Regions from separate parts of the Rhizobium sp. BK049 genome, predicted to be linked through region 2. Evidence: predicted binding sites of a transcription regulator. Region 2 holds the regulator's gene; each other region holds the start of a gene.

Evidence for each region. The regulator LexA, encoded in region 2, represses DNA repair genes until DNA is damaged. The targets are predictions, from matches to a motif close to TGTTCNNNNTGTGTTCNG.
Region 1: FHT70_RS16455 (PA0069 family radical SAM protein) is a predicted target of LexA. The motif match lies at 2,176-2,193, and genes of this name have one in related genera.
Region 3: FHT70_RS09770 (YifB family Mg chelatase-like AAA ATPase) is a predicted target of LexA. The motif match lies at 1,995-2,012, and genes of this name have one in related genera.

The regions. Positions count from the first base shown of each region.
Region 1 is NZ_JACHYV010000014.1:125,778-135,659, forward strand. Features, by position in the region: gene FHT70_RS16450 (ribonuclease HII) at 93-782, opposite strand; gene FHT70_RS16455 (PA0069 family radical SAM protein) at 950-2,107, opposite strand; gene FHT70_RS16460 (glycosyltransferase family A protein) at 2,247-2,765, shown strand; gene FHT70_RS16465 (hypothetical protein) at 3,136-3,492, shown strand; gene moaB (molybdenum cofactor biosynthesis protein B) at 3,573-4,124, opposite strand; gene FHT70_RS16475 (4-(cytidine 5'-diphospho)-2-C-methyl-D-erythritol kinase) at 4,124-5,008, opposite strand; gene FHT70_RS16480 (tetratricopeptide repeat protein) at 5,021-6,853, opposite strand; gene FHT70_RS16485 (polyprenyl synthetase family protein) at 6,981-7,997, opposite strand; gene FHT70_RS16490 (DUF2007 domain-containing protein) at 8,106-8,333, shown strand; gene FHT70_RS16495 (methyltransferase) at 8,341-9,138, shown strand; gene FHT70_RS16500 (Nramp family divalent metal transporter) at 9,128-9,882, opposite strand, start outside.
Region 2 is NZ_JACHYV010000008.1:205,268-215,149, forward strand. Features, by position in the region: gene gltA (citrate synthase) at 1-17, opposite strand, end outside; gene FHT70_RS11480 (ComEC/Rec2 family competence protein) at 307-2,739, shown strand; gene lexA (transcriptional repressor LexA) at 2,720-3,436, opposite strand; gene FHT70_RS11490 (VOC family protein) at 3,635-4,531, shown strand; gene kdsA (3-deoxy-8-phosphooctulonate synthase) at 4,528-5,373, shown strand; gene eno (phosphopyruvate hydratase) at 5,515-6,789, shown strand; gene FHT70_RS11505 (septum formation initiator family protein) at 6,925-7,245, shown strand; gene pdhA (pyruvate dehydrogenase (acetyl-transferring) E1 component subunit alpha) at 7,391-8,437, shown strand; gene FHT70_RS11515 (pyruvate dehydrogenase complex E1 component subunit beta) at 8,453-9,835, shown strand; gene FHT70_RS11520 (pyruvate dehydrogenase complex dihydrolipoamide acetyltransferase) at 9,851-9,882, shown strand, end outside.
Region 3 is NZ_JACHYV010000007.1:114,075-123,956, forward strand. Features, by position in the region: gene FHT70_RS09770 (YifB family Mg chelatase-like AAA ATPase) at 373-1,905, opposite strand; gene gshB (glutathione synthase) at 2,058-3,005, opposite strand; gene FHT70_RS09780 (cupin domain-containing protein) at 3,093-3,596, opposite strand; gene FHT70_RS09785 (YraN family protein) at 3,716-4,084, opposite strand; gene rsmI (16S rRNA (cytidine(1402)-2'-O)-methyltransferase) at 4,074-4,991, opposite strand; gene dnaN (DNA polymerase III subunit beta) at 5,251-6,369, shown strand; gene FHT70_RS09800 (DUF72 domain-containing protein) at 6,426-7,331, shown strand; gene pmtA (phospholipid N-methyltransferase PmtA) at 7,427-8,026, shown strand; gene FHT70_RS09810 (histidine phosphatase family protein) at 8,028-8,609, shown strand; gene pyrF (orotidine-5'-phosphate decarboxylase) at 8,616-9,323, shown strand; gene FHT70_RS09820 (DUF1330 domain-containing protein) at 9,349-9,636, shown strand; gene FHT70_RS09825 (complex I NDUFA9 subunit family protein) at 9,740-9,882, shown strand, end outside.

The DNA.
Region 1 (9,882 bases), on a different contig from region 2:
CCTTCTCCCGCATGCGGGGAGAAGGTGGCGGCAGCCGGATGAGGGGCTGATCGCCAGTCCAAAGGCGGAATATGCCGATCTTTTTTCGGCGACTATTCCGAAAGCAGTTCGTCCATCTCAGGCTCGTCGCCGTCCTTCCGCAGTGGCCGAAAGCTCATCCGGTGCAGGGAGCAGGGGCCGTGCTGTTCAATGCCGGCGCGGTGCTGCGCCGTGCCGTAGCCGGCGTGGGCCGCAAAACCGTAATCGGGAAATACATGATGCGCCCGCGCCATCATCCGATCGCGCGTCACTTTGGCGACGATAGAGGCGGCGGCGATAGAAACCGAGCGGGCGTCACCCTTGACCACGGCCTGTCCTGGGCAATCGAGGCCGGGCGGCACATCAAGCCCATCTGTCAGCACGTAGCTTGCGGGAATGGCGAGGCTGCAGATGGCGCGGCGCATCGCGTCAAGGCTTGCCTTGCGTATGTCCGTTTCGTCGATCCGGGTCGAGCTGGAGGAGGCGATGGAAACCGTCGCCGTCGCCAGAATCTGCGCGAAGAGTTCTTCGCGCCGCTGGGCCGAGAGCTGCTTGGAATCGTTGAGGCCTTCAGGGATGCGCTTCGGATCGAGGATGACCGCAGCGGCCACCACGGGGCCCGCCAGCGGCCCGCGGCCTGCCTCGTCGGCGCCGGCGACCGGCCAGTGGCCGGCCTTGCGGGCTTTGAGCTCGAGCTTGAAATCCGGCACGAGAGGGACCGTGTCGAAAAGCAGGGGAGAATCGGGTGGCGTGCGGCGTTTCATGCGGCTGAACCTCGCACGCCAACCCGATTTCCCGCAAGTCCCCGGATCAGGGCGGCGGCCGGGGACGGTCCGGCGGATGGAGGCGGTCAGGGCCATCCGCGGAAATTGCGCTCGGGGCTCGAAAACAGGGCGGATTTTCTGAGCAGCCGATGCGCAAGCTTAAAAAATCAGAGCAGCGACAGCTGTACGCCGCTGCCATCCGGTGGCACGAACAGATCGTCGCGCAACGGCACGCTGCGCCGCGTCAGCTCGAAGCGTTTCGCCGCCATTTCGAAACGCCGGGCGATCTGCCAGGCATAGGGGCCGGCGCCCTTCATGCGCTTGCCGAATTCGGCGTCGTAATCCTTGCCGCCGCGCATCGAGCGCACCAGCGACATCACGTGCCGGTAACGATCGGGATAGTGCTGCAGCAGCCAGTCGCGAAAGAGCGGGCTGACTTCAAGCGGCAGCCTGAGGATGACATAACTCGCCTCGGTTGCGCCGGCAGCCTTCGCCGATTCCAGAATGCGCTCCAATTCGTGATCGTTCAGCGCCGGGATCAGCGGAGCGGCCATGACGGCAGTCTGGATCCCTGCCTCAGAGAGCGCATGAATGGTCTCCAGCCGTCGCGGCGGCGTGGCGGCGCGCGGTTCCATCGCCCGGGCAAGCTTGCGGTCGAGCGTGGTGACCGAGATGCCGACGCGCACCAGGTTCTTGCCGGCCATCTCCTGCAGAATGTCGAGATCGCGCAGGATCATCGCCGACTTGGTGACGATCGACACCGGATGGTTCGCCTTGTTCAGCACCTCGAGGATGCCGCGCATGATGCGCCATTCCTTCTCGATCGGTTGATAAGGGTCGGTATTGGTGCCGATCGCGATCACCCTCACCTTGTACCCCGGCTTGGCGAGCTCCCGCTCCAAGAGCTTCGCCGCATCGGGCTTGGCGAAGAGCTTCGTCTCGAAATCGAGCCCCGCCGAAAGCCCCATATAGGCGTGCGTCGGGCGGGCGAAACAATAGATGCAGCCGTGCTCGCAGCCGCGATAGGGATTGATCGAGCGGTCGAAGGAAAGATCCGGCGATTCATTGCGTGTAATCGCGGTGCGCGGCTTTTCGATCTGAACCTCGGTCTTGAACGGTGGCAGTTCTTCCAACGTTTGCCAACCGTCGTCGAAGGTCTCCCGCTGCAGCGCTTCGAACCGCCCTGTTGGGTTCAGTCCCGCTCCACGCCCGCGCCGCCGGTCAACCTCGACCCGAAGACCGGAGGACACGATCATCGCATCGGCAATATCTGCCGTATTGGCAGGCGCGAATGCGGCCTGCCCTGCCAGGGACTGCTCTCTCATCGGATTCTCCCGCAGCGGAAAGCCGTTGTCTCCGCCGTTTGTGATGATTAAATTCCTATCGGTAAAATGAGAACAATGCAAGAACAAAATACGCAAAACGGTACTGGCAAAAAATTGTGCGGCGCATTATGAATAATCGATGTTGACGGTTGTTCTCGAATGCCAGGATCAGGAATCCGAACTGGCGCAGACCTTATCGGTATTGGTGGCAGGCGCGGTGGAAGGACTCGTCAGCGATGTGATCGTGCTTGATCACGGCTCGCGCGACGGCACCTCGCGGGTTGCCGACGCCGCCGGCTGCCGTTTCCATTCACAGTGGGATATCAAGGACATCGTGCGCTCCGCCCGAGGCGAATGGCTGCTCTTTATCGAGCCGGGCGCCAGGCCCCAGGCCGGCTGGATCGATGAGATCGCCGAATATGTGGCGCTGAATAAGACACCCGCGCGCTTTGCCGCCTCGCGCGGCTATCGACGCCCGTTCTTCCAGCGCGTTGCCCGCGGTCGACCGCCGCTGGAGCTTGGCTTGTTGATGCCGAAGAACCTGGCGCTCGCCGCCGCCAGAAGCGGGATGCCTGTTGCCGACTTCGACAAGGGCCAGAAGCCGCGCAAGCTTGCAAGTGAATTGATTCCTTCCTGGGTGGCGCGTGCCACGCGGTAGAATGCCCATCGCTGCATCTACGCTGTCTGAGAGATTGTCCCTCACCTAACCCTCTCCCCGTAGAAGCGGGGCGAGGTGACGTGCCCAATGCAACGTCGAGATGGAGGAAGCTGGCGCGGCATATCCCCTTCGCCCGCAAGCGGGAAGGTGGCGGCAGCCGGATGACTGGTCTCGTCGCAAGCGCGCTTTGGTGATTACGTCCCGCCATCGCGCAAAGATGGCGCCCAATCGGATTTCGCGCTATAATTCACCTATGGCGCCGCCGAAGCGCCGCGCTTCGCAACGGATGCCGTGGAATGCCGGTGAACGGCAGAACAGGTCGGCGAAAAATCTCCTCTTCTGCCGGGTTTCCGGCGAAAGGAGGTGCGTCATGCCACGCGGTAGGATTTACCGCATGCGCGGCAGGATCTGCGGCGTACGCGGTAGGATCTACGGCCTGCTGGCCGTCATATTGCCGACATTGGTAATCGCGCATCCGAATTCGGCAGCATCGCAGACGATGCTCAGTTGCGCAGGCCGACCCGACGTCATCAGTTTCCTCGACAGGAATTTCGGTGAGAAGCTCACCGCCGTCGGCCTGATCAACCAAAACGCCGTTCTCGAGGTCTATGCCGCCAAAAGCGGCACCTGGACGCTCGTCGTCACGGATGTCCACGGCATAAGTTGCATTCTGCTGTCGGGTGATGGCTGGGATTCGATGCCGGCTCTGCCGGGCATTGCCACATAACACAGGCCAGCGCGTCGGCCTCGAAAGTCTAAATCAGGTTTTCGACGGCGCGACCGCGGCACTGTAACGGCAGCGCCAGTCTATTTCTTTGCGCCGCGTTTCAGATGCTCGTCCAGGCGCGGCATGATCTCGACAAAGTTGCAAGGCAAGCTCCGATAGTCGAGCTGTGCTTTCAATATGCCGTCCCAGGCGTCCCGGCAGGCTCCGGGCGAGCCGGGCAGGGCGAAGATGAAGGTGGAGTTGGCAACGCCAGCGGTGGCGCGCGACTGGATGGTCGCCGTGCCGATCTTGTCATAGGAGATACGGTGGAAGACAGCGGAAAAGCCATCCATGCGCTTTTCGAACAGCGGCTCCAGCGCCTCGGGCGTCACGTCTCGGCCGGTAAAGCCGGTGCCGCCCGTCGTGATAACGACATCGATCTCATCACGCTCGGTCCAGGCTTTGACCTGAGCGGCGATTTTCTCCCGGTCATCGGGCACGATCGCTCGCTCGACCAGCCTGTGGCCGGCCTCGGCGATCCGCACCGCCAGCGTATCGCCGGACTTGTCCGTCTCCGGCGTGCGCGTATCCGAGACGGTGAGGACGGCTATGCCGACGGCGATGAAGGGCCGTTTTTCGTCCAAACCTGCCATCACATGCCTCCCGAAACCGTTTCCGTCGCCTGGAAATACCAGTCGGGCTGCGCCTCGTGAAGAGCTGCCGTCGCATGGCGCGCGGCGGCCATATCGGCGAAGATCCCGAAGCAGGTGGCGCCGGAGCCGGACATGCGGGCAAGAAGAGCGCCCTCAGCCTGCAGCATCGCCGAGATCGCCGCGATTTCGGGCACGGCTTCGCGTGCCGGTGGCTCCAGGTCGTTGCGAGCCGCGCCGATCGCCGCAAGCCAGCCTTCGGTGTGTGCGAGCGTCAGGGGTGAATTGTTCTTTGCCGTGAGCCGGCGGAAAACCTCCGGCGTCGAAACCCCCTTCAGCGGGTTGGCCAGCACCATGGCAAAGGCCGGCAGATCGGGCACGGCTTCGATCTCCTCCCCGATGCCGCGGGCAATCAGCGGCCGGCTCTCGAGGCACATGGGCACGTCGGCGCCGAGCTTCAGCGCCAGCGCCGCCAGCGTTTCCACCGGCAATCGCAAGCCCCAGAGGCGCATTAGCCCCCGCAGGGTCGCCGCCGCATCGGCCGAGCCGCCGCCGATGCCGGAGGCAACGGGCAGGTTCTTCTGGAGATGGATGTGAACAGGGAAGGCAAGGGCGCCGACAGCCTCGCGCAGCAAATCGCGCGCTCTGATTACAAGGTTGGTGTCGCCGTCGCCGGCAAGCGTCTCTCCGAAGCGGCCCGACAGGGTGAAGGCGTCGGCCTGCGCGGGCAGGAAGCCCAGCCGGTCGCCGCAATCTGCGAAGGTCACCAGCATATCGAGCAGGTGATAGCCGTCCGGCCGCTGGCCCGTCACATGCAGGGCGAGATTGATCTTCGCGCGCGCCTCTTCGGTGACGCCGAAAGCGTCGGCCAAGCCCTGCTCAGGCATCGGTCGCGCCCGTCAGGACTTCTTGTCGACCGGCGGCGGCGTGACCGGCGCCGGATCCGGTTGCTTCTTGTCGGCCGCCTTGGCATCGTCGCTAGCGGGCAGGCCGTTTGCGATCTTTTCCTTGATCTTCGGAATTTCGGCCGCTTCAGGCTCGGAGGCGAGCGCCCGGTTCCACTGGTAGACTGCTTCGAGCTTGCGCCCGACCCGCCAGTAGGCATCGCCGAGATGGTCGTTGATCGTCGCGTCGCCGGCCTTGATCTGCGCAGCCCGCTCCAGCTCGTCGACGGCGTCGTCGAAGCGGTTAAGGCGGAAATAGGCCCAGCCGAGCGAATCGATGATGTAGCCGTCGTCAGGGCGAAGATCGACAGCCTTCTTGATCATGGCGAGGCCTTCGTCGAGATTCCGGTTCATGTCGATCCAGGAATAGCCGAGATAGTTCAGCACCTGCGGCTGGTCGGGGTTGAGCTCCAGGGCTTTTCGGAAATTCGGTTCGGCCTGCTCCCACTTCTTCAGCCGCTCATAGGCAATGCCGCGCTGGAAGAAGACGCTCCAGTTGGCGCGGCCGGGGATTGGGCCGATCACTTCGACCGCCTTGTCGTAATTGGCGGCCATCGCCTCGTAGTCCTTGGCGTCGGAGAGCACGCTGCCATAGGCGAGGTAGCTGCGGATATCCTTCGGATCGGAGGCGATCAGCGCCTGCAGGTGCTTGCGCGCCTCGTCGACCTTGCCGCCCTGGGCAAGGGCGAGGCCGAGTTGAAGCTCGGAGATGCGCCGCATCGGCGAATCTTCCGGCACCTTCTTATAGAGGGAGATGGCGCGGTCCATCTGGTTCTGCTTTTCGGCGATGCCGCCGAGCAGCACCAGTGTATCGGCGCTGTTGGGGTCGAGCGCCTTCGCGGTCTGCAGGTAGAGAGAGACGATATCCTCGGCGCCATCGCGGTTCAGAGCACCGCCGACGGAGAAGAGCACGCCGGCGGCGCCTTCTTCGGCCGTCTTGACCTGCTGCTCCTGCTTCTCGGCCTTCTCGATGCTGTCGCGCAGCGCATTCAGCGGCGCGTAGTTCGGCAGCAGGTTATCGCCGACGGAAACCGCATCGAGCGCCTTCTGCTTGTTGCCCTGCGCCGCCTCCAGGCGGGCAAGCGCCATCACCGCGCGCATGAACGTGTCGGGCGCCGTCGCCCCGCCTTCCTTGTCGAGCACGGCGTCGTTGAGATGCTGGCGGGCCGACTTCACATCGCCGGTAACGACGGCGATCGCGCCGGCATTGTAGTTCTGAAAGATGCGAAACCAGTCCGGGCCCTTCATCTTCTCGACCATGGCGAGCGCTTCCTTGCCGCGGCCGGCGCCGACGCGGGCCCAGGCGAGCAGCAGGTCGTTCATCATCCGGTCGAGATCGTTCGGACCCTTATATTTCAGGATCGACTCGGCTGTCTTGTAGTCGTCGCGGCGCACGGCATCCATGGCGCGCACGATCGTGGTGATACGCTCGACCGAAGGATCGCTCTTCAGATCATTGGCGTATTTGACGCCTTCCTTGATGTCGCCGTTGAGCAGCAGCGAGATCATCAGCCGCTGACGGATCTCGGGATTGCCGGGCTCGATCTGCAGCGCCTTCTTGTAGAGCGCGATCGCGGTCTCGTAATCGTGATCGACATCGGCTGTGCGCGCGGCGAGGAAGGCGCCTGAGAACGTGGTGACGTTATCGGCATCGAAGAAGCTCTCGGCTTTGCCGGCATCGCCCGCCGTGGCCGCATCTTCGGCACTCACGCCGGCAACGCCGCCAAGCGAAAGGACAGCCGCCAGCGCTGCGCTCGTAAGGAGACGGATGGCAATTCTCTGCCGCATTAGAAAACCTTTCTTCGAGAGCGTCCGGCCGCTGCCGGTCGCAAATCAGTCGTCATCACTGAGTCATAACAGGATGGCTTTTTTGGAGCGGCGCTGCAAGAAAATCAGCTTCGATCGCGGCGTTCGATCAATTGACGCGCTCGATGCAGAAGTCGATCACTTCCATCAGAGCGGATTTCCATACCGTATCGGGTAGCGGCGCCAGCGCGTCCCGCGCGATCGTGCCGTAATGGACCGCCCGGCCGATCGTGTCGCTCAGCGTGCCGTATTTGGTGATCAGCCCGAGCGCTCTTTCCAGGTTGGCGTCGCTGCTGTTGCCGGCCTCGATCGCATCACGCCAGAATGCGCGCTCTTCCGTCGTGCCGCGGCGATAGGCGAGGATGACGGGCAGCGTGATCTTGCCTTCGCGGAAATCGTCACCGACATTCTTGCCGAGATCGGCGGCCTTGCCGCCATAGTCGAGCGCGTCGTCGACGAGCTGAAAGGCGAGGCCGAGATTCATGCCGTAGGATTTCAGCGCATTGCGGCCGGAGCGGCCGGCATCGGCAACGATCGGCCCGACTTCGGCGGCAGCCGCAAAGAGAGCCGCCGTCTTGGCGCGGATGACGGAGAGGTAATCGTCCTCCGTCGTTTCCATGTTCTTGGCGACGGAAAGCTGCAGCACTTCACCTTCGGCGATCACGCATGCCGCGGAAGACAGGACGTCGAGCGCATCGAGCGAGCCGACATCGACCATCATGCGGAAGGCCTGGCCGAGCAGGAAGTCGCCGACCAGCACGCTTGCCTGGTTGCCCCAGATCATCCGCGCAGTCGATTTGCCGCGGCGCAGGTCGCTTTCGTCGACGACGTCGTCATGCAGCAGCGTCGCCGTATGCATGAATTCGACCGAGGTGGCGAGCTTGATGTGGTTTTCGCCGCGATAGTCGAACAGTGAGGCGGCCGCCAGCGTCAGCATCGGCCGCAGCCGCTTGCCGCCTGATGAGATCAGATGGTTCGCCACTTCGGGGATCATCTGCACGTCGGAGCCGGCCTTGGACAGAATGAGCTGGTTCACCCGCTCCATGTCAGCCCGGGTGAGATCGACCAACGGCTTGATGGATGCCAGTTTGTTTTTGCTTTCTTCAAGCGGTATGACCACGCCCAACGACCCGGACTCCTGTTCACTCATTGCATCTGACAATAGAAAGGGGCGATGGACGCGGCAAGGGGTGAATTGTCGCGTTAGCCGAAATTGGAAGGAAAAAGACGGCAAATGCATGAACTTATCCGCGCTAACGATCCCGTTCTGCTCTCCTTCGCCGAGAGCCTGATGAAGGATGCCGGAATTCACTGCTTCATCGCCGATCAGGGCATGAGCGTGCTGGAAGGCTCGCTCGGCATGCTGCCGCGCCGCCTGCTGGTGGATGAGGACATGGCCGACCGGGCCCGCCGCATTTTGATCGACGCCGGCCTCGGCGGCGAACTGCGCGACAGGACGTGAGCGGACGATGACCATCGGCCCCGCTGAAACTATCGACGCCTTCCATCGCGGCGCCTTTCATCTGGTGCAGCCGAAGGGGAGGGGCCATCGCGCCGGCATGGATGCGATGCTGCTGGCCGCCCTCGTCGCCGACGATCGCGCGATCAGGGTTGCCGATCTCGGCGCCGGCGCCGGCGCCGCCGGCCTTGCCGTCGCCTCGCGCCTTGTCAATGCAGAGGTGTTGCTGTTCGAACGCTCTGCCGAGATGGCCGATTATGCCCGCCGCAGCATCCTGTTGCCGGAAAATGCCCATCTCGCCGCCCGCCTCAGTGTCGTCGAGGCCGATGTGACGCTGACCGCCAAGGCACGCAACGATGCCGGCCTTGCCGATGAAAGCTTCCATCACGTGATCATGAACCCGCCCTTCAACGATGCCGGCGACCGGCGCACGCCCGATGCGCTGAAGGCCGAAGCCCATGCGATGACCGACGGCCTGTTCGAAAGCTGGATCCGCACGGCCGGCGCCATCATGATCCCGGGCGGGCAATTGTCGCTGATCGCCAGACCCCAGTCGATCGCCGAGATCATCGATGCCTGCGGCCGCCGCTTCGGCGGCATCGAGGTGACGGCCATCCATCCGCGCCCCGGGGAAAATGCCGTCCGCATCCTGGTGACCGCCATCAAGGGCTCACGGGCGCGGCTGTCGCTGCGCGCGGCCCTCGTCATGCACGAAGAGGGAAGCCACAAATTCTCCCCTCTGGTCGACGATTTCAACAATGGCCGGGCGGCCTATTCCAGGCTGCGATCGTCAAACGCTAGCCGGTGACGAAGTCGAAGAGCAGCTTGACGTTCAGCCCAGCGATCACGACCGCAATCACATAGGCGATGCCGCTCAGCCAGCGCGGCGCCACGAGTTCGCCCATCTTGGCCCGGCTGGCGGTGAACATCACCAGCGGGAAGACGGCGAAGGAAAGCTGCAGGCTGAGCACGACCTGCGTGAGGATCAGCAGTTCAGCCGTGCCCTGGTTGCCGTACCAGATGGTGACGACCGCTGCCGGCACGATGGCGATAGCGCGGGTGATCAGCCGGCGCACCCAGGGTTTCAGCCGGATCTTGAGGAAGCCTTCCATGACGATCTGGCCGGCAAGCGTCGCCGTCACCGTCGAGTTGAGGCCGCAGCAGAGAAGCGCGATGCCGAAGAGCGTCGGGGCGATGGCGAGGCCAAGCAGCGGCGACAGCAGCGCATAGGCGTTGCCGAGCTCGACGACATCGGTCTTGCCATTGGCATTGAAGGCGGCGGCTGCAAGGATCAGGATCGAGGCATTGATCAACAGCGCGAAACAGAGCGCGACGGTGGAGTCGATCGTCGCATAGGTCAGCGCCTCCTTCTTCTCGGGGATCGTGTGACCATAGGCCCGCGTCTGCACGATGCCGGAGTGCAGATAGAGATTGTGCGGCATGACGGTCGCACCGAGGATGCCGAGCGCCAAATAGAGCATTTCCGGGTTGGTGACGATCTCGGTCGTCGGGAAGAAGCCGGTGATGACGGCGCCCCATTGCGGATCGGCAA
Region 2 (9,882 bases):
GCGCTTTGATCCGTCATGCTGTCCTCCGAAATGTCGGTGGCGCCACAAAAGCGCCATAGGGGTTAAGCGTCCTTTCCGATAGCTATATGATCGTGACGCTAATGCCAAGTTACCGTGACGGCATTTTGTGCATTGCGGCATCACCTTTTAGGCACCGCAGCGATGAGCCGCACGCATAGCGGAAGCTGATGATTCGACTTGCCTTTTGCCACTTACGATTTTCGCTCGTATTTCAATCGATTATCCTTGCCGGATTTGCTTGAAGGTTGCATTCTTAGGGCCTGGCGGCGTGATCTTGGGCGGGGCATGCAGGAAACGACGACAGCCGAATTGCGGCCGCAAGCGGGCGTCGGCCTTGCCGATCCGCCAGATTTTCCTGCGCCTGCGGTGGTGACTCAATCGGCAAGGACGCAGTCGCAGACCCCATTGCATCGTCGGCTGCTGGCCACTGCCGGGCAATCGCTCCGTGCCGGGGCCTGCATGCTGGGCGAAGAGGCCGATCATGGCCGCCTGCTGCTGTTCTCGCCGGTCTTCCTCGGAGCCGGCTCGGCCTTCTGGTTTCTTGCTGCATCGGATTTTCCCCTCGTTGCATCGCTGCTCTGCCTGCTGGTGTCGGCGGCCGCGGTTTTCCTCACCGATCCCAGCCGACCGGCCTTGCGCGCAAGTTTCATGGCGCTGGCACTTTTCGCCGGCGGCATGCTCTCAGCTCAGTTCGAGAGCTGGCGGGCTTCGACGGTGATCCTCGATTCATCCGTGACGACGACGGTGACTGGCCGCGTCGAACGGCGGGAAGGCGACGGGCGCGGGCGCTGGCGCTACATTCTTGCCGTCGCCGGCACCGAGGCGCCGGAGCTGAAACGGCCGCCGAGACGCATCACCGCGATCGTCCGGGGTGCCGATGCGCCTTTCGAGATCGGCGACATCATCACCGGCAAGGCACGTCTGACGCCGCCGGCGGGGCCCGCACTTCCCGCGCTCAACGACTTCTCCTTCGGTGCCTATTTCGACGGCATCGGCGCCAACGGTTTCTTCTATGGTGCGCCGGAGAAACTCGACTTGGAGGCAGGCCCGCAGGCGGCCAGGTCGACGGCGGACGCCCTGCTCGAATGGCTCTACCAGCTGCGCAGCAGCATCGGCGACCGCATAAGATCGATCCTGCCCGACGACACCGGCGCCTTTGCCGCTGCCCTGGTGACGGACGAACGGCGCGCCATATCGCACGCGACGACGGAGGCGCTGCGCCAGTCCGGCCTTGCCCATATCGTCGCGATCTCGGGCCTCAACATGGCGCTGTCGGCTGGCATCTTCTTCGTCGGCTTCCGGATGCTGCTCAGCCTCTTTCCCGGCGTCGCCCAAGCCTATCCTACAAAGAAGATCGCCGCTGCCGGCGCGCTCATCGCCGTCACCGCCTATTACCTGATCTCCGGTTTCGGGGTTTCGGCCGAGCGCGCCTTTATCATGATGGCCATCATGCTGATTGCCGTCTTCTTCGACCGGCCGTCGATCAGCCTGCGCAATGTCGTTCTCTCCGCGCTCATCATCATCGCCATTTCACCTTCGGAAGTATTGGGACCGAGCTTTCAGATGTCCTTTGCCGCAACATTGGCCTTGGTATCGGGCTATCAGTTGTGGAAGGACAGGCGTGTCCGCGAAAACGCTTTTCTGAAACTGCCGATCATCAGGCCGGTCGTTGCCGTCGCCGGTTTCTTCGGCGGGATCTTCCTGACCTCGCTGATCGGCGGCTTTTCCACCGCATTGTTTTCGATCGAGCATTTTCATCGCCTGACGGCTTACGGCCTGCCGGCAAACCTTGCGACGATGCCGATTATCTCCTTCATCGTCATGCCGGCCGGATTGTTGGCGATGTTGCTCATGCCTTTCGGTCTGGACGCTCCGCTCTGGAAGATCGTCGGATTCGGCCTCGATCTGGTGATTGCGGTTGCCAAGACGGTATCCGGCTGGGGCGGTGATATCGGCATCGGCCGCTTGCCCGGCTGGTATTTCGCAGTGGCAGTGGCAGGCTTTCTGCTGCTGACGCTGCTGCGCACTCGGCTGCGCCATGTCGGCACATCGATCATCGCCATCTCTACGCTCATCGTGCTGCTTCTGCCGGTTCCCCGGCCGCCGGATCTGGTGATTTCGGAGGATGGCAGTCTGGTTGCGGTCGTCGCGGCTGAGGCAATAGCTTCCAACCGTGAAAACCCGCCGGATTTCATATTCGACCAGTGGCAGAGAGCGCTGGTGCTGCCGACACATGATCCGCCGAAGATGCTGGATGGTCCGGCCATTCCGCCGGAAGGAGAAGGCCGCCGTGTCAGGCTTTCCCGCGATCAGCAGAACGAAGCGAGTGCAGCGATGCGGGCAGCCGCCGCAGGCGGTGAAGCAAACCGTTTTTCCTGCGTCAAGAAGGCTTGGTGCACATCAAGACTTGGCAATGGCCATATCGTCACCGTTATCGACAATGCCGCCTATCTCGGCCCGGCCTGCGATACGGCCGATATCGTCGTGACCTCGGTCCGTCTGCGTTTCAACAGCTGCCGTTCAGGTGGCACGCTTTTCACCGGCGAGACGCTGCGTAGGACCGGCTCGCTCGAATTGCGTTTCGCCGATGCCGGCCTGGAGGTCACCACCGCCTTCGATGCTTTGTCGCGACCATGGATGCGCCATCGCGCCTATGATTGGCGCAATGATCGTTTTACCGATTCCAGCCCATCCGGCGTCAGTGATAGCGACGGATGAGGCCGACGAGCTTGCCCTGCACCTTGACGCGGTCGGGTCCGAAGATGCGGGTCTCATAAGCCGGGTTGGCGGCCTCGAGCGCGATCGAGGCGCCCTTGCGGCGGAAACGCTTCAGCGTTGCTTCCTCGTCATCGACGAGGGCAACGACGATATCGCCGGGACTGGCGGTACTGCCGTTGCGAATGATCACGGTGTCGCCGTCGAAGATGCCGGCGTCGATCATCGAATCACCTTTGACCTCCAGCGCATAGTGCTCACCGGAGCCGAGCATATCCGCGGGAACGACGATATCGTGGGTGTTGTTCTGGATCGCCGAGATCGGAACGCCGGCGGCGATACGTCCCATGACCGGCACGGAGACGGAGTTGCCATTGTCGGCGACCGGCTTTGGCGCAGCGGGGGCGGCGACCGGCTGGGGCTTGCCGAGGCTGCCCTCGATGACGCTCGGCGAAAAACCGCGACGCTGAAGACTGGGGTTATAGGCCTCCGGAAGCTTGATCACCTCGAGCGCTCGGGCGCGGTTCGGTAGGCGGCGAATGAAGCCGCGTTCCTCAAGCGCCGTGATCAGGCGGTGAATGCCGGATTTCGAGGCGAGATCCAGGGCATCCTTCATTTCGTCGAAAGAGGGAGGAACGCCGGATTCCTTCATGCGCTCATGGATGAAAAGGAGAAGCTCCTGTTGTTTGCGCGTGAGCATCGACGTCAGACCCCGTGATTGAAACAAATCCAGAACGGACACTATATGTTCCATATGTGTTCCGCAAGTAGCTAAATTTCCGTAAACCCTCGCGCCAACTCGTGGAGATTTTTATTTTCATTTGCCGGATTGGCGCACATGTCTTGCATTGAGGGGTGGTGCTGTCGCACATCTCTTGCCGGTTTCAGGAGGATATTCATGAACGCGCATTCCGCCAAGTCGCACCCGCTGGATCATGTCGTGCTGCCCGTGGTCAATATCGATCTGGCGCGCGAAAGGCTCGGCAAGCTCGGTTTCACCGTCGCCGCCGATGCGCGCCATCCCTTCGGAACGGAGAATGCCTGCATCTTTTTCGCCGACAAGACCTATCTGGAGCCGCTTGGCGTGGCGAGTGTCGACGAGAGCGAGGCAGCGGCCCGCCAGGGCAACGTCTTCATCGCCCGCAATCGCGCCTTCCGTTTCCGCTGCGGCGAGGAGGGACTTTCTGCGCTGGCCTTCCTCAGCGAGGATGCCGACCTCGATCATAAGCGCTTCGTCAGCAACGGCGCGAGCGCCGGTGAGATGTTGCAGTTCAGCCGGCCGATGCGGATGCCGGACGGTTCGGAGAGCGTCGGCAGCTTTAAGCTGGCCTTTGCAGCTGATTTGCGCGCCCCCGATTTCTTTCTCTTTACTTGCCAGCGCATCAATTCGTTCCCTACAGATCGCGCCGCGCTGGAGACGCACGCCAATGGCGTGATCGGCATTGCCGAGATCGCACTTTGTGCACCGGACCCGGCGGCATTCGCCGCCTTCGTCGGGCTTGCGATTGGGCAGGCGGCGGTGGAGAAAACGGGTTTCGGCATGAATATCGCGGCATCGAATGCAAAGATCAGCTTGATGACGCCGGAAGGGCTGGAGGCCTATTTCGAAACCGCTGTCTCATCAGCCGATCGCGGCCTGCGAGGGCGGGCAATCCTCTTCACCGTCATCGATCTTGCCGTGACAGAAGCGCATTTGGGTGCTAACGGGATCACATTCACACGCAAGAACAATCGCATTCTGGTGAAGCCCACGCCCGGGCAGGGTGCGCTCTTCGCCTTCGAGGAAACACGATGAGCACCGACACGAATTCCGAAGTCAGGATCGGCGAAGGCGAAGGCCAGGTCACTTTTTCCAATACTGGCCGCTTGTCGCTGATCGCCGGTCCATGCCAGATGGAGAGCCGGGATCACGCCTTCATGGTCGCCGGCACGCTGAAGGAGCTCTGCGGCAAGCTCGGCATTGGCCTCGTCTACAAGAGCTCCTTCGACAAGGCGAACCGTACCTCGCTCTCGGCTGAACGCGGCATCGGCCTGGAAAAGGGCATGGAGGTCTTTGCCGACCTCAAGAAGGAATTCGGCTTTCCCGTCATAACCGACGTTCATACGGCCGAGCAATGCGCCGAGGTGGCCAAGGTGGTCGATGTTCTGCAGATCCCGGCCTTCCTCTGCCGTCAGACCGACCTTCTGATCGCCGCCGCCAGAACCGGCCGCGCCGTCAATGTCAAGAAGGGCCAGTTCCTCGCCCCTTGGGATATGAAGAACGTTCTGAAGAAGCTCAACGCCAGCGGCAATCCGAATGTGCTCTTGTGCGAGCGCGGTGCCTCCTTCGGCTACAATACGCTGGTTTCCGACATGCGTTCGCTGCCGATCATGGCGGCGATGGGAGCTCCCGTCATTTTTGACGCCACCCATTCCGTGGCGCAGCCGGGCGGGCAGGGCGATTCCTCCGGCGGCCAGCGCGAGTTCGTGGAAACGCTGGCGCGCGCGGCAGTGGCGACGGGAATTGCCGGCGTCTTCGTCGAAACCCATCAGGATCCCGACAACGCACCGTCCGACGGGCCGAACATGGTCTATCTCAAGGACATGCCGCGACTGCTTGAGAAGCTGCTTGCCTTCGATGCGATCGCCAAGGCCTAACGTTCAACAGGCTGACATGATCGTGGTTTAGGCCACGATGCGATACCCGCTCGAAGGCTGGAAATTGCGCCATTGTAATTTGCACGCCTTCGATTATGACAGGCTTCGAACGACTTATCACCCACCGAGCAGGAAGAACCCATGACTGCAATCACCGATATCATCGCCCGCGAGATCCTCGATAGCCGTGGCAACCCCACCGTCGAAGTCGACGTCTATCTCGAAGACGGCAGCATGGGCCGCGCGGCCGTTCCCTCGGGCGCCTCGACGGGCGCACATGAGGCGGTCGAGCTGCGCGACGGCGGCAAGCGCTACCTCGGCAAGGGCGTCGAAAAGGCGGTCGAGGCCGCCAACACCGAGATCTTCGACGCGATCGGCGGCATCGATGCCGAAAATCAGATCCAGATCGACAACATCATGATCGAGCTCGATGGCACGCCGAACAAGTCGCGCCTCGGCGCCAACGCCATCCTCGGCGTCTCGCTCGCCGTCGCCAAGGCTGCGGCCCAGGCATCCGGCCTGCCGCTTTACCGTTACGTCGGCGGCGCTTCCGCCAGCCTCCTGCCGGTGCCGATGATGAACATCATCAACGGCGGCGCTCATGCCGACAACCCGATCGACTTCCAGGAATTCATGATCCTGCCGGTCGGCGCCGATTCGATCGCCGACGCCGTGCGCATGGGTTCGGAAGTCTTCCATACGCTCCGCAAGGAGCTTGCCGCGCAGGGCCACAACACCAATGTCGGTGACGAAGGCGGCTTCGCTCCCGGCCTGAAGAGTGCGCCCGAAGCCCTGGACTTCATCATGAAGTCGATCGAGAAAGCCGGCTACAAGCCGGGCGACGACATGTGCCTCGGCCTCGACTGCGCCTCGACGGAATTCTTCAAGGACGGCAAGTATGTTCTGGAGGGCGAAGGCCGCACGCTCGAGTCGGGCGCCATGGCCGAATATCTGGCCGAGCTCGCCGGCAAATACCCGATCATCTCGATCGAAGACGGCATGGCCGAAGACGACTGGGAGGGCTGGAAGGCGCTGACCGATCTGATCGGCAAGAAGACTCAGCTCGTCGGCGACGATCTCTTCGTCACCAACTCGGCCCGCCTTCGCGACGGCATCCGCATGGGCGTCGCCAACTCGATCCTCGTCAAGGTCAACCAGATCGGCTCTCTGACGGAAACGCTTGATGCCGTTAACACGGCGCATAAGGCAGCCTATACCGCCGTCATGTCGCACCGCTCCGGAGAAACGGAAGATTCGACCATTGCCGATCTCGCCGTCGCCACCAACTGCGGCCAGATCAAGACCGGCTCACTGTCGCGTTCTGACCGTCTCGCCAAGTACAATCAGCTGATCCGCATCGAGGAGGGCCTAGGCCCCCAGGCCCAATATGCCGGCCGCTCGATCATCAAAGGCTGATCCGATCTGATTTGCAATGCTCGACCCGCGCCTCACCGGCGCGGGTTTTTTCTTGCCGGCGGTTACGGTCAATGAACGGTTAATCTCTGCGCGTTATGCTGAACGAATTGGTAATGCGTTCAAGAGCATGCGTGTATGTGGACAAAGCATCATAAGAAGAGAAAGCTCGGCCGCTTCGTCATCCCGGCTATGACGGTCGCGTTCCTTTCCTATTTCGGTTATCATTGCATCCATGGCGATTATGGCCTGCGGGCGACGGAGACGTTCGAGCGTCAGCGCGTTGCGCGCGAAAGGGAGCTTGCCGTCCTGAAGGCGAAGCGCGAACATCTGGAAAGCCAGGTGGCGCTACTGAGTGACGGCTCGCTCGACAAGGACATGCTGGACGAAAAGGCGCGATATCAGCTGAATATGTCGCGTGCGGACGAGATCGTCATATTCAATCATTATTCCAATTAACCGGAATTCGGTTAATTGAAATTTCTAATTTATTTCCAATAATTTAGCGTCGAATACGAGCCATGCAATTATGGCATTGCTGTGGTCATATTTCTTCCCTATGGTACGCGCCACCGAGAAATGACAAACCCATAGGGAGGGTTGAATGGCGCCGCGAAAGACCGCGACCGTTTCCAGCCGCAAAACTGCAGCAAAACCAGCAGCCAAAGCATCGAATGGAGGCCCGGTAGCCGACTTCGACCGGGATGAGGAACTCAAGGCCTATCGCGAGATGCTACTGATCCGCCGCTTCGAGGAGAAGGCCGGTCAGCTTTACGGCATGGGCTTCATCGGCGGCTTTTGTCATCTCTATATCGGTCAGGAAGCTGTCGTCGTCGGCATGCAGATGGCGCAGAAGGAAGGCGATCAGGTCATCACCGCCTATCGCGACCACGGCCACATGCTGGCAACCGGCATGGAGGCGCGCGGGGTCATGGCGGAACTGACCGGGCGCCGCAGCGGCTATTCCCACGGGAAGGGCGGCTCGATGCACATGTTCTCGAAAGAGAAGCATTTCTACGGCGGTCACGGCATCGTCGGCGCCCAGGTTTCGCTCGGAACGGGGCTTGCCTTTGCAAACCACTACCGCGGCAACGGCAATGTCGCCATCGCCTATTTCGGCGACGGCGCAGCCAACCAGGGCCAGGTCTACGAGAGCTTCAACATGGCGGCTCTCTGGAAGCTGCCGATCGTCTATATCGTCGAAAACAACCGTTACGCCATGGGCACCTCGACCGCCCGTGCCACCGCTCAGTCGAATTACTCGCTGCGCGGCTCCGGCTTCGGCATTCCCGGCATTCAGGTCGACGGCATGGACGTTCGCGCCGTCAAGGCGGCGGCCGACGAGGCGCTCGAACATTGCCGCTCCGGCAAGGGCCCGATCATTCTCGAAATGCTGACCTATCGTTATCGCGGCCACTCCATGTCCGATCCGGCGAAATATCGCACAAAGGAAGAAGTGCAGAAGATGCGCTCCGAACAGGATCCGATCGAGCAGGTAAAGGCACGCCTCATCGAAAAGGGCTGGGCTTCCGAAGACGATCTGAAGGCGATCGACAAGGATGTTCGCGACATCGTCGCCGACAGCGCCGACTTCGCACAGGCCGATCCGGAGCCGGATGCATCCGAGCTCTATACCGACATTCTGCTCTAATCGGGGAGGGAACCCATGCCTATCGATATCCTCATGCCCGCCCTCTCTCCGACGATGGAAGAAGGCACGCTGTCCAAATGGCTGAAGCAGGAAGGTGACAAGGTCACTTCTGGCGACGTCATCGCCGAAATCGAAACCGACAAGGCGACGATGGAAGTCGAAGCGGTCGACGAAGGCGTCATCGGCAAGCTGCTGGTCGACGCCGGCACCGTAGGCGTCAAGGTCAACACCAAGATCGCCGTGCTGCTGCAAGATGGCGAATCCGCTTCGGATATATCAGCTGCCAAGTCGGCCGCAGCCGCTCCGCAGGTGGCTCAGGAAGAGAAGCCGACCAACACCGGTTCTGCTTCCGCGCCGCTTCCGGCCGAGCCGAAAGCCGTCGTTCCGAACGATCCGGAAATCCCGGCCGGCACCGAAATGGTGTCGATGACCGTGCGCGAAGCGTTGCGCGACGCCATGGCCGAAGAAATGCGCGCCAACGACGACGTCTTCGTCATGGGTGAGGAAGTCGCCGAATATCAGGGCGCCTACAAGGTCACGCAGGGCCTGCTGCAGGAATTCGGCCCCCGCCGCGTCATCGATACGCCGATCACCGAGCACGGCTTTGCCGGCGTCGGCGTCGGTGCCGCCATGGCCGGCCTTCGCCCGATCGTCGAATTCATGACCTTCAATTTCGCCATGCAGGCGATCGACCACATCATCAACTCGGCCGCCAAGACGCTGTATATGTCCGGCGGCCAGATGGGCGCTCCGATCGTCTTCCGCGGCCCGAATGGTGCCGCCGCCCGCGTCGGCGCCCAGCACAGCCAGGACTATGCCGCCTGGTACAGCGCCATCCCCGGCCTCAAGGTGATCATGCCTTACACGGCATCCGACGCCAAGGGTCTGCTGAAGGCGGCGATTCGCGATCCGAACCCGATCATCTTCCTCGAAAACGAAATTCTCTACGGCCAGCACTTCGACGTGCCGAAGCTCGATAATTTCGTCCTGCCGATCGGCAAGGCGCGGATCCATCGCCAGGGCAAAGACGTCACCGTCGTCTCCTTCGGCATCGGCATGACCTATGCGACGAAGGCGGCCGCCGAACTCGAACAGCTCGGCATTGACGTTGAACTGATCGACCTTCGCACCATCCGCCCGATGGATCTGCCGACGGTTATCGAATCGGTGAAGAAAACCGGCCGCCTCGTCACCGTCGAGGAAGGTTATCCGCAATCCTCCGTCGGCACCGAAATCGCCACCCGCGTCATGCAGCAGGCCTTCGACTATCTCGATGCGCCGATCCTGACGATCGCAGGCAAGGACGTTCCGATGCCTTACGCCGCCAATCTCGAAAAGCTGGCGCTTCCGAACGTCGGCGAAGTCGTCGATGCGGTGAAGGCTGTTTGCTACAAATAAGGGGAGGGTATTTCGATGCCGATCAATATCACGATGCCCGCCCTCTC
Region 3 (9,882 bases), on a different contig from region 2:
GCCTCCCTATCCGTCACCTCCGATCGACTATATCGAACGGACCGACATCCCTTCGGAAATTTTTCAGCCGAAGCTAATATTGTAAAGAGGGACGAATTGAGGAGAGATTCCTACCCCTAATGGATAATCAATACAGAGGGACGCTTATATCGGCGCCTTAGCCAGTTTCGGTACCGCGTTCGGCAAACCAGCCCCGGCCAAGACCATCGCGCCGACCGCTGCCGGCAGCGCGCCGCTATAGCCGGACGGCCATATAATTCATAATCCGCAGCGCTCAGTGGCGATTTTGCTGCGTGGCAGCCATCAGCGCAACGCGATCGGCGAATTGGTGGGCAGTCTGACGACTCATACTCCGCGCGTCCGTCCTTCTTCTCACGCCGCCGCCGTTAATCTTTCCCCGGCGATCCGATAAGAGATCGCTTCGGCGAGATGCAAACGGCCCACTGTCGGTTTGTCGTCGAGATCGGCAAGCGTGCGGGCGACCTTGAGGACGCGGTGGTAGCCGCGGGCGGAGAATTTCATCTTGTCGGCGGCGTCGCGCAGGAGCTGCAGGCCGGCGGAATCGGGTTCGGCGAGTTTTTCGATCATCGCGGTGGAGCAGCGGGCGTTGGTGCCGATATCCCCAGCGCCGGCGCGCTCGAAGCGCTCCTGCTGGATTTCGCGGGCGCGGGCGACGCGGCGGGCGACGTCGGCGCTTGCTTCGGCCGCCATCGGCCGGATCAGATCGGCGGCGGAGACGGCCGGCACGTCGATGCGGATATCGATGCGGTCCATCAGCGGCCCGGAGATGCGCGCCTGGTAATCGCTCATGCAGCGCGGGCCGCGGGCGCAGGTGTGGCCCGGCTCGCCGGCCATGCCGCAGCGGCAGGGGTTCATCGCCGCGATCAGCTGGAATTTCGCCGGATAGGAGACGCGGTGATTGGCGCGGGCGATGACGCATTCGCCGCCTTCGAGCGGCTGGCGCAGCGCATCGAGCGCCTGCGGCGTGAACTCGGGAAACTCGTCGAGGAAGAGCACGCCGTGATGGGCAAGCGAGGCCTCGCCCGGCCGAGCACGCAATCCGCCGCCGACGAGCGCGGCCATGGTGGCGGAATGATGCGGGGTGCGGAAGGGCCGGCGGTCGGACAGCTTGCCGCCGGTCAGCTGGCCGGCGATCGAATGGACCATCGACACTTCAAGCAGTTCGGCGGGCGAAAGCGGCGGCAGGATCGAGGGCAGGCGCGACGCCAGCATCGATTTGCCGGAGCCTGGAGGCCCGACCATCAGGAGATTGTGGCCGCCGGCAGCCGCCACCTCGAGCGCGCGTTTGGCGCTTTCCTGGCCCTTGATCTCGGCAAGGTCGGGCAAGTTGGCGGCATTGGCGCGGATCGACGGTTCCGGCCTAGACAGTACCTGCGTGCCGCGGAAATGATTGGCAAGGGCAATCAGGCTGCGCGGGGCGAGAATATCGACCTCGGAGCCGGCCCAGGCGGCTTCCGCGCCGCTTTCGGCCGGGCAGATCAGCCCCTTGCCGAGCGCATTGGCGCCGATCGCGGCCGGCAGCGCGCCGGCGATCGCGGCGATCGTTCCGTCGAGGTTGAGTTCGCCGACGACGACATAATCGGTCAGCGCGTCGCCAGGAATGGCGCCGAGCGCCGCCATCAGCGCGAGTGCGATCGGCAGATCGAAGTGTGAGCCTTCCTTCGGCAGATCGGCGGGCGCCAGATTGACGGTCACCCGTTTGCCCGGCAGCGCCAGGCCGGAGGCGTGAAGGGCAGCCTGCACACGCTCGCGGCTTTCGGCCACCGCCTTGTCAGGCAGACCGACGATCTGCATGCCGACCTTGCCGGGCGCAATCATGACCTGAACCTCGACCGGAACGCCTTCGATGCCCTGGAATGCTACCGTACTGACACGCGCGACCATATGCCCACCCTTGTCCCGCAAACTCTTAGACCGCCCCTGTGGCCGTGAAAGCCAGCGGTTGCAATCTGGCACGGAAACAGGACTAAAACAAGAACAATAAAAGAACGCAGGCAGATAATCAGTGGCAGGCGCGGTTGTACCCAATCGCAGCCTCAGCCGCGCTTGCGCTCGATCGCGTCCCAGAGCAGGCTTGCTATGTCGGCGCCGCCGAACTTCCTGACCTCGCGGATGCCTGTCGGCGAGGTGACGTTGATCTCGGTCATGTAATCTCCGATCACGTCAATTCCGACGAGCAGGAAGCCGCGTTCCCTCAGCGCGGGGCCGATGCGGGCGCAGATTTCCTTCTCGCGCGGCGTCAATTCGGTCGCCTCGGCGCGGCCGCCGACATGCATGTTGGAGCGGCTGTCATGTTCGGCCGGCACGCGGTTGATCGCACCGGCGAACTCACCATCGACGAGGATGATACGCTTGTCGCCCTTGCGCACGTCGGGCAGATATTGCTGGGCGATGAAGGGCTCGCGGAAGAGCTGGCCGAACATTTCCAAGAGCGATGAGAGATTGCGGTCGTCGCGGGTCGAATGGAAAACGCCGGCGCCGCCATTGCCATAGAGCGGCTTCAGGATGATGTCGCCCATCTCGTCGCGGAAGCGGCGGATTTCGGCCGGATCCTTGGTGATCAGCGTCTTCGGCATCAGATCGGCGAATTCGGTGACGAAGATCTTCTCCGGCGAATTGCGCACCCAGGCCGGATCGTTGACGACGAGCGTCTTCGGGTGGATGCGCTCGAGCAGATGCGTCGAGGTGATATAGGCCATGTCGAAGGGTGGATCCTGGCGCAGCAGCACCACATCCATGGTCGAAAGATCGACGCGCTCAGGCGCGCCAAGCTCGAAGTGATCGCCCTTGACGTCGCGCAGCACCATGGGCTCGACGCTCGCAAAGAGCTTGCCGTCGCGAAAGCTCAGGCGCTCGGGGGTGTAATGGAAGAGCCTGTAGCCGCGCGCCTGCGCTTCCAGGCTCATAGCGAAGGTGGAATCACCTGCGATATTGATGCCGGCGACATGATCCATCTGGACCGCTACATTGGTGATCTTGGCCATTTCCGTCCCTCGCTGAATGCCGGACAGATGTAGGTCGGCCCGGCATTAAACGCAACGGTCATCAAGGGCTTCGGGCGTTCGCAACTTTCAGGCGGCGATGCCCTGGCTGCCGCCGTTGCGCAGCATGTTGCGCAGACGGTAGGCGATCGCCAGAGGCTTGGGGAAAGGCTTGCGCAGGAAGGCGACCTTGCGAACATAGTTGTCGACCCGCCAGCTCGCCCAGGTTCCACCTGCGAAAAAGGCGACGTCGCCGGTGCGCAAGGTCCGTTCCGTGCCGTCCTCGGCGGTGATATGGACCTCGCCTTCGAGGATCATCACGGTCTCGTCCCAGCCGAAATACCAGCGGAATTCGCCCGCCGTGCAGTCCCAGATTGCTGTCAGCGATGCCTCGTCATGGCCGCGCGAATGTTCGGCGGTGCGCGCCTGCGGATTGCCGCTGATGATCCAGTCGGGATTGATTGGCGTCGATTTCAGCGGCAGGTGGTCGCTCGCATGGGCGACGAAGGATTTCCCGGCCGGCTTCAGCGCAATATACGGCACCGAGCGCGCCGCCATGGCGACCGCGCTTGCGAGCATCATCTTCAAGGCCACGCAACAACCCCCAAATCTCAACCCCTATTGCGACGGTGGGTAGCAGAAAGTCGTAAGGAGCTCGTTCAACGGGGGACTAAAATTTTAACAATCCGGTAACTCGACCGGGCTGAAAGCGCTCAGAAGGCGTCGGGAAAGTGCCGTGGCAGCCGGCCGGGCATGACCGCGACGATATCGTAGCGCTGGGAAAGGCGGGCCTGATCCGCCTGGCGGGCGAGCCACAGATCGCTTGCCGCCCGGATGCGCTTCTGAGCGGCGACAGAGACGGCGTCGATCGCCGCAGCCTCGCCATGGCGGGCCTTGACCTCGACGAAGACGGCGAGATCGCCCTTGCGGGCGACGATATCGATCTCGCCGAGCCTGGTGCGGTGGCGCAGCGCCAGGATACGGTATCCCTTCAGCATCAGGAAGGCGGCGGCGACATATTCCGACATGCGGCCGCGGCGTAGCGCCTTCCGTTTGATGGCGGTAAGCTCCTTATCTCCCATTGCCGCCCTTCATCTCCAGCAGGCGCTGGTAGAGCGCCTTGCGCGGCAGGCCGGTGAGACGGGCGGCCTCGGTCGCAGCCTTTGCCGTCGGCATCGACATCGAGAGGTCGGCAAGCACGGCTTCGACATCGGCCTCGGATGTTTCGGCTGGCTGCGGCGGACCCACGACGAGGACGATCTCGCCCCTGACGTTTTCCACCTGCTGGTAATGGGCGGCGAGTTCGGCAAGCGTGCCGCGGCGGAATTCTTCATAGGTCTTGGTCAATTCACGGCAGACGCAAGCCGGCCGGGCCGGGCCGAGCACATCGGCGGCGGCAAGAAGCGAGGCAGCGATGCGATGGGGCGATTCAAAAAAGATCAGCGTCGCCGGAGCTGCGGCAAATTCACCGAGACGATCGCGGCGGGCCTTGTCCTTGGCCGGCAGAAAGCCGGCAAAGAGAAACGCGTCGTTCGGCAGGCCGGAACCAACAAGGGCGGCGAGCGGCGCCGAGGCGCCTGGAATGGGAATGACGCGGTAACCGGCGGCAATTGCCTGCCGGGCCAGCCGGTAGCCGGGATCGGAGACGAGCGGCGTGCCGGCATCGGAGACGAGCGCCACCGAGCGCCCGGCTTCGAGCGCCTGGATGAGCCGCGGGCCGGCTTCGTCGGCATTGTGCTCATGGTACGCGAAGGGGCGGTTCTGGATGCCGTAGCGGTCGAGCAGAACGCGGGTGACGCGCGTGTCCTCGCAGGCCAGCACGTCGGCGCCGGCCAGCGTTTCCAATGCGCGCAGCGTGATGTCGCCAAGATTACCGATCGGAGTGGCGACCAGATAGAGCGCCGGCTCCAGCGGCCGCGCCGGCACCGCCATGTTGTGCAGGCGGAAGCTTCGCCTCGTGGCGTCCTCGCCTGTGGTTTGCTCGTTCATGCCCTTTGCCTTCGTGCCGCCGGCGCCTTGCCGGTTCATCGGCCTTTATGGGCGAGCGCTGCGGCTTCGGCAAGGGTTGGGATTTCTGTGAGCATTGCTCCGGAAAACCTGAAATGCGAGGGCTCGGCCGTCCATGCCTCTTGCCATCCAATGCTGAAGTCTGCCATTTTGCCCGTCCACTCCCCCGACCTAAATCGGGAAAGCATTCTTCGGGCCTTCGATGCGCCCGGGCAGTCACGGTCGAAAGCGGTAGCATCCCATGCGTATTACTATTGAGCGGTCAAACCTTCTGAAATCGCTGAACCACGTCCACCGTGTGGTCGAACGTCGCAACACGATCCCGATCCTGTCCAACGTACTGCTCAAGGCCGATGGCCAGAACCTCGACATGAAGGCGACCGACCTCGACCTGGAAATCACCGAGGCGACGCCGGCAAGCGTCGAGCAGGCCGGCGCTACCACCGTTCCCGCCCATCTTCTTTACGATATCGTGCGCAAGCTTCCAGATGGCGCCGAAGTGCTGCTGGCGACCAGCACCGACGGCGGCTCGATGACCGTCCAGTCCGGCCGCTCGAAGTTCTCGCTGCAGTGCCTTCCGGAATCCGATTTCCCGGATCTGACCGCCGGCACCTTCACGCATTCCTTCAAGCTCAAGGCGACCGATCTGAAGATGCTGATCGACCGCACCCAGTTCGCGATCTCGACGGAAGAAACGCGTTATTATCTGAACGGCATCTTCTTCCACACGATCGAGAGCAATGGTGAGCTGAAGCTCAGGGCGGTCGCGACCGACGGCCACCGGCTGGCCCGCGCCGATGTCGACGCGCCGTCGGGCTCAGAGGGCATGCCCGGCATCATCATTCCACGCAAGACCGTCGGGGAACTGCAGAAGCTGGTCGACAATCCGGAAGCGATCGTCACCGTCGAGGTTTCCGACGCCAAGATCCGCATGACGATCGGCTCGATCGTCCTGACCTCGAAACTGATCGACGGCACATTCCCGGATTACCAGCGCGTCATCCCCACCGGCAACGACAAGGAAATGCGTGTCGATTGCACGACCTTCGCCCAGGCAGTCGACCGCGTCTCGACGATCTCCTCCGAGCGCGGCCGCGCCGTGAAGCTCGCGCTGTCCGACGGGCAATTGATGCTGACCGTCAACAATCCGGATTCCGGCAGCGCCACCGAAGAAGTCGCCGTCGGCTACGACACGGATGCGATGGAAATCGGCTTCAATGCCAAATACCTGCTCGACATCACCGCGCAGCTTTCCGGCGAGGAAGCGATCTTCCTGCTGGCCGATGCCGGCTCACCGACGCTGATCCGCGACACCGCCGGTGACGACGCGCTCTACGTCTTGATGCCGATGCGCGTCTGACGGGAACGAAGGCGGCCGCTTTCGGTTCTCCTCCTGTCAAACAGGAGGATTCCAGAATGAAGAAGACGGGGGCGGTGCGCATCGGCATATCAGGCTGGACCTATGCGCCCTGGCGCGGCCAATTCTATCCGGAAGGACTGCAGCAGAAGCAAGAGCTTTCCTATGCCGCCCGTCACTTCCGTTCGATCGAGATCAACGGCACCTTCTATGGGCTGCAGAGGCCCGAAAGCTTCGGCCGCTGGCGGGACGAAACGCCTGATGATTTCGTCTTTGCGGTCAAGGGGCCGCGCTTCCTCACCCATGTGCGGCGACTGAAGGAGATCGAGGCGCCGCTTGCCAATTTCTTCGCCTCGGGTCTGCTCAGGCTTGGCCCCAAGCTCGGGCCGATCCTCTGGCAATTCCCGGCCAACATGGCCTTCGATCCCGATCGTTTCGAAAATTTCCTGTCGCTGCTGCCGCATGATCATGATGCGGCGATAACGCTTGCCAGGCGGCATGACGAGCGCCTCAAACAGGCATGGCTCAAAAGCGACGGACACCAGCCGATCCGCCATGCGTTCGAAATCCGTAACGACAGCTTCCGCTCAGCCGAGTTCATCGAAATGCTCCGGCGACACAAGGCCGCGCTGGTCTGCGCCGATACGGTGAAATGGCCGCTGCTGATGGATATCACCGCCGACTTCATCTATTGCCGCCTGCATGGATCCGAACAGCTCTATGTCAGCGGCTATGAAGACGAAGCGCTTGATCTATGGGCCGAGCGCATCCGCGCCTGGGCAACGGGCGGAGAACCAGAGAATGCGACGCGGATCCTTGCGCGGCTGCCGGCGAGAGCCAAGGGCCGCGACGTCTATCTTTATTTCGACAACACCGATAAGAAACTTCGCGCCCCTGTTGACGCCGGCCATTTGAGCGAAAGACTTGCCGACCTCATGCCTCGTTCCCAGCGAAAGGCCGCATGAGCTGTTGATGTCGATGTTCTCGTTGCGAAAATCCTTGTCCCGGGAGCGACAAGCAGCATATTAAGACAGTCGATCAACGTGCGGATGGGTGGAGAATGCGCTTACGGGTCAAGGTGAAGGAACACCTCGGGAAGAGATTTGATGAGGAAATCCGTTTCTTCCGGGGCATGATGCAGGGGCCGAAGACGGTGGGCTCGATCGTGCCGACCTCTTCGATTACCGCCAAGCGCATGGCCAGCGTCATCGATATGCATTCGGGGCTGCCAGTGCTGGAACTCGGCCCGGGCACTGGTGCCATCACCAAGGCCATCCTCGGCCGGGGCGTGAAACCGGAAAATCTGGTGGCAATCGAATATTCGACGGACTTCCACCAGCATCTGCTGCGGACCTATCCCGGCGTGCATTTCATCAACGGCGATGCCTTCGATCTCAAGACCACGCTTGGCGCATTCGGCGAGCAGACGTTCGATTGCGTCATCTCCTGCATTCCGCTCTTGAATTTCCCGATGGCGATGCGCGTCTCTCTGCTGGAAAGCCTGCTCGACCGCCTGCCGGCCGGCCGGCCTGTGGTGCAAATCTCCTATGGCGCGATTTCGCCGATCGCCGCCAATCCCGATCGTTATCACATTCAGCACTTCGACTTCGTCATGCGCAACATCCCTCCGGCGCAGCTCTGGATCTACCGCCGCGGCTGAGATGTTCGGACTTTATATCACCCACCCGCAAGTCAAGATCGATGCGAACGTTCCCGTGCCGAAATGGGGCCTTTCCGATGTCGGGGCTGCGCGCGCCCGCAGAGCTGCCGAGAGCGGCTGGGCCAAACGGCTGACCCGCATCGTCTCCAGCGATGAGACGAAGGCGATCGAGACGGCCGAAATTCTGACGGCCGCCTCCGGTATCAGCATCGAGATCGTACATGACATGCACGAGAACGACCGGTCGGCGACCGGCTTCCTGCCGCCGCCGCAATTCGAAGAGGCGGCCAACTGGTTCTTTGCCCATCCGGAAAAAAGCTTCCAAGGCTGGGAGCGCGCCGTTGACGCGCAGGCCCGCATCGTGGCGGCGGTCAAGGCCGTTCTCGCCACGCATGATCCGGCCGCACCGATCGCCTTCGTCGGTCATGGCGGCGTAGGCACGCTGCTCAAATGCCATCTGGCGGGGCGGCCGATTGCCCGCGACCGCGACCAGCCGGCCGGCGGCGGCAATCTCTATGCTTTCGGCCTTGCGGATCTCGGCCTAACATGCGACTGGACGCCCATCGAAGACTGGCGGGGGTGACTTCACATGGATGCACGCGAGCGGTTGATCGTCGGCCTGGATGTTCCAACGATCGGCGAGGCGGAAAGACTGGTTTCCACGCTCGGCGACGACATTCTCTTCTATAAGATCGGCTATCAGCTGGTCTTTGCTGGCGGCCTCGAATTCGCCCGCGACCTTGCCGCGAGCGGCAAGAAGATCTTTCTCGACATGAAGCTGCTCGACATCGACAACACGGTCGCGTCGGGCGTCGAGAATATCGCCAAGATGGGCATGTCGATGCTGACGCTGCATGCCTATCCGAAGGCGATGAGGGCGGCGGTGGAGGCCGCTGCCGGCTCCGGCCTCTGCCTGCTCGGCGTCACCGTGCTGACCTCGATGGATTCCGAGGACCTTGCCGAGGCCGGCTATAGCCAGGACCCGCACAGCCTGGTACTCAGCCGCGCCGGACAGGCCCGCGCCGCCGGCATGGGCGGCATCGTCTGCTCGGCGGCGGAGGCGGCCGAGGTGCGGGAGGTCGTCGGTCCCGGCATGGCGATCGTCACCCCCGGCATTCGCCCGACCGGCAGTGACAAGGGCGACCAGAAGCGGGTGATGACACCGTTCGATGCGCTGAAAGCGGGATCAACCCATCTCGTCGTCGGCCGCCCGATCGTCAAGGCACCCGACCCGAGAGAGGCCGCGCGCGCCGTTCTCAACGAGATGGTGAGCGCGCTCTGGCCGGCAAACCGCTGAATTCAAAAGAACAAGGGAGAAGATCATGGCCAAGGCATACTGGATCGCCCGCGTCGACGTTCGTGACGCCGATCGCTACAAGGATTACGTGGCGGCGGCCAAACCGGCCTTCGAAAAATACGGCGCGAATTTCCTGGCGCGCGGCGGCGCCATCACCGAGCTCGAAGGCAAGGCGCGCGCCCGCAACGTCGTGATCGAATTCCCTTCGATGCAGCATGCGGTGGATTGCTACAATTCGCCGGAGTACCAGATCGCCGCCAAGATCCGCCAGGAAGTGGCGGATGCGGAAATGGTCGTCGTCGAAGGCGTCTAAGCTGCGCGCACCGCCAAAAACTGACGGCGCGATAGGCCTTCCCGTCGCCTCGGGATTGGGCTAATACGGTGCCGACAATCCCAAGCCTTTCGAGGAAACTGCCATGACCCTTGCCAATCTGCCGCCGCTCGTCACCGTGTTCGGAGGGTCCGGTTTCGTGGGCAGGCACGTGGTGCGGGCGCTCGCCAAGCGCGGCTATCGCATCCGCGTCGCCGTGCGCCGGCCCGATCTCGCCGGCTTCCTGCA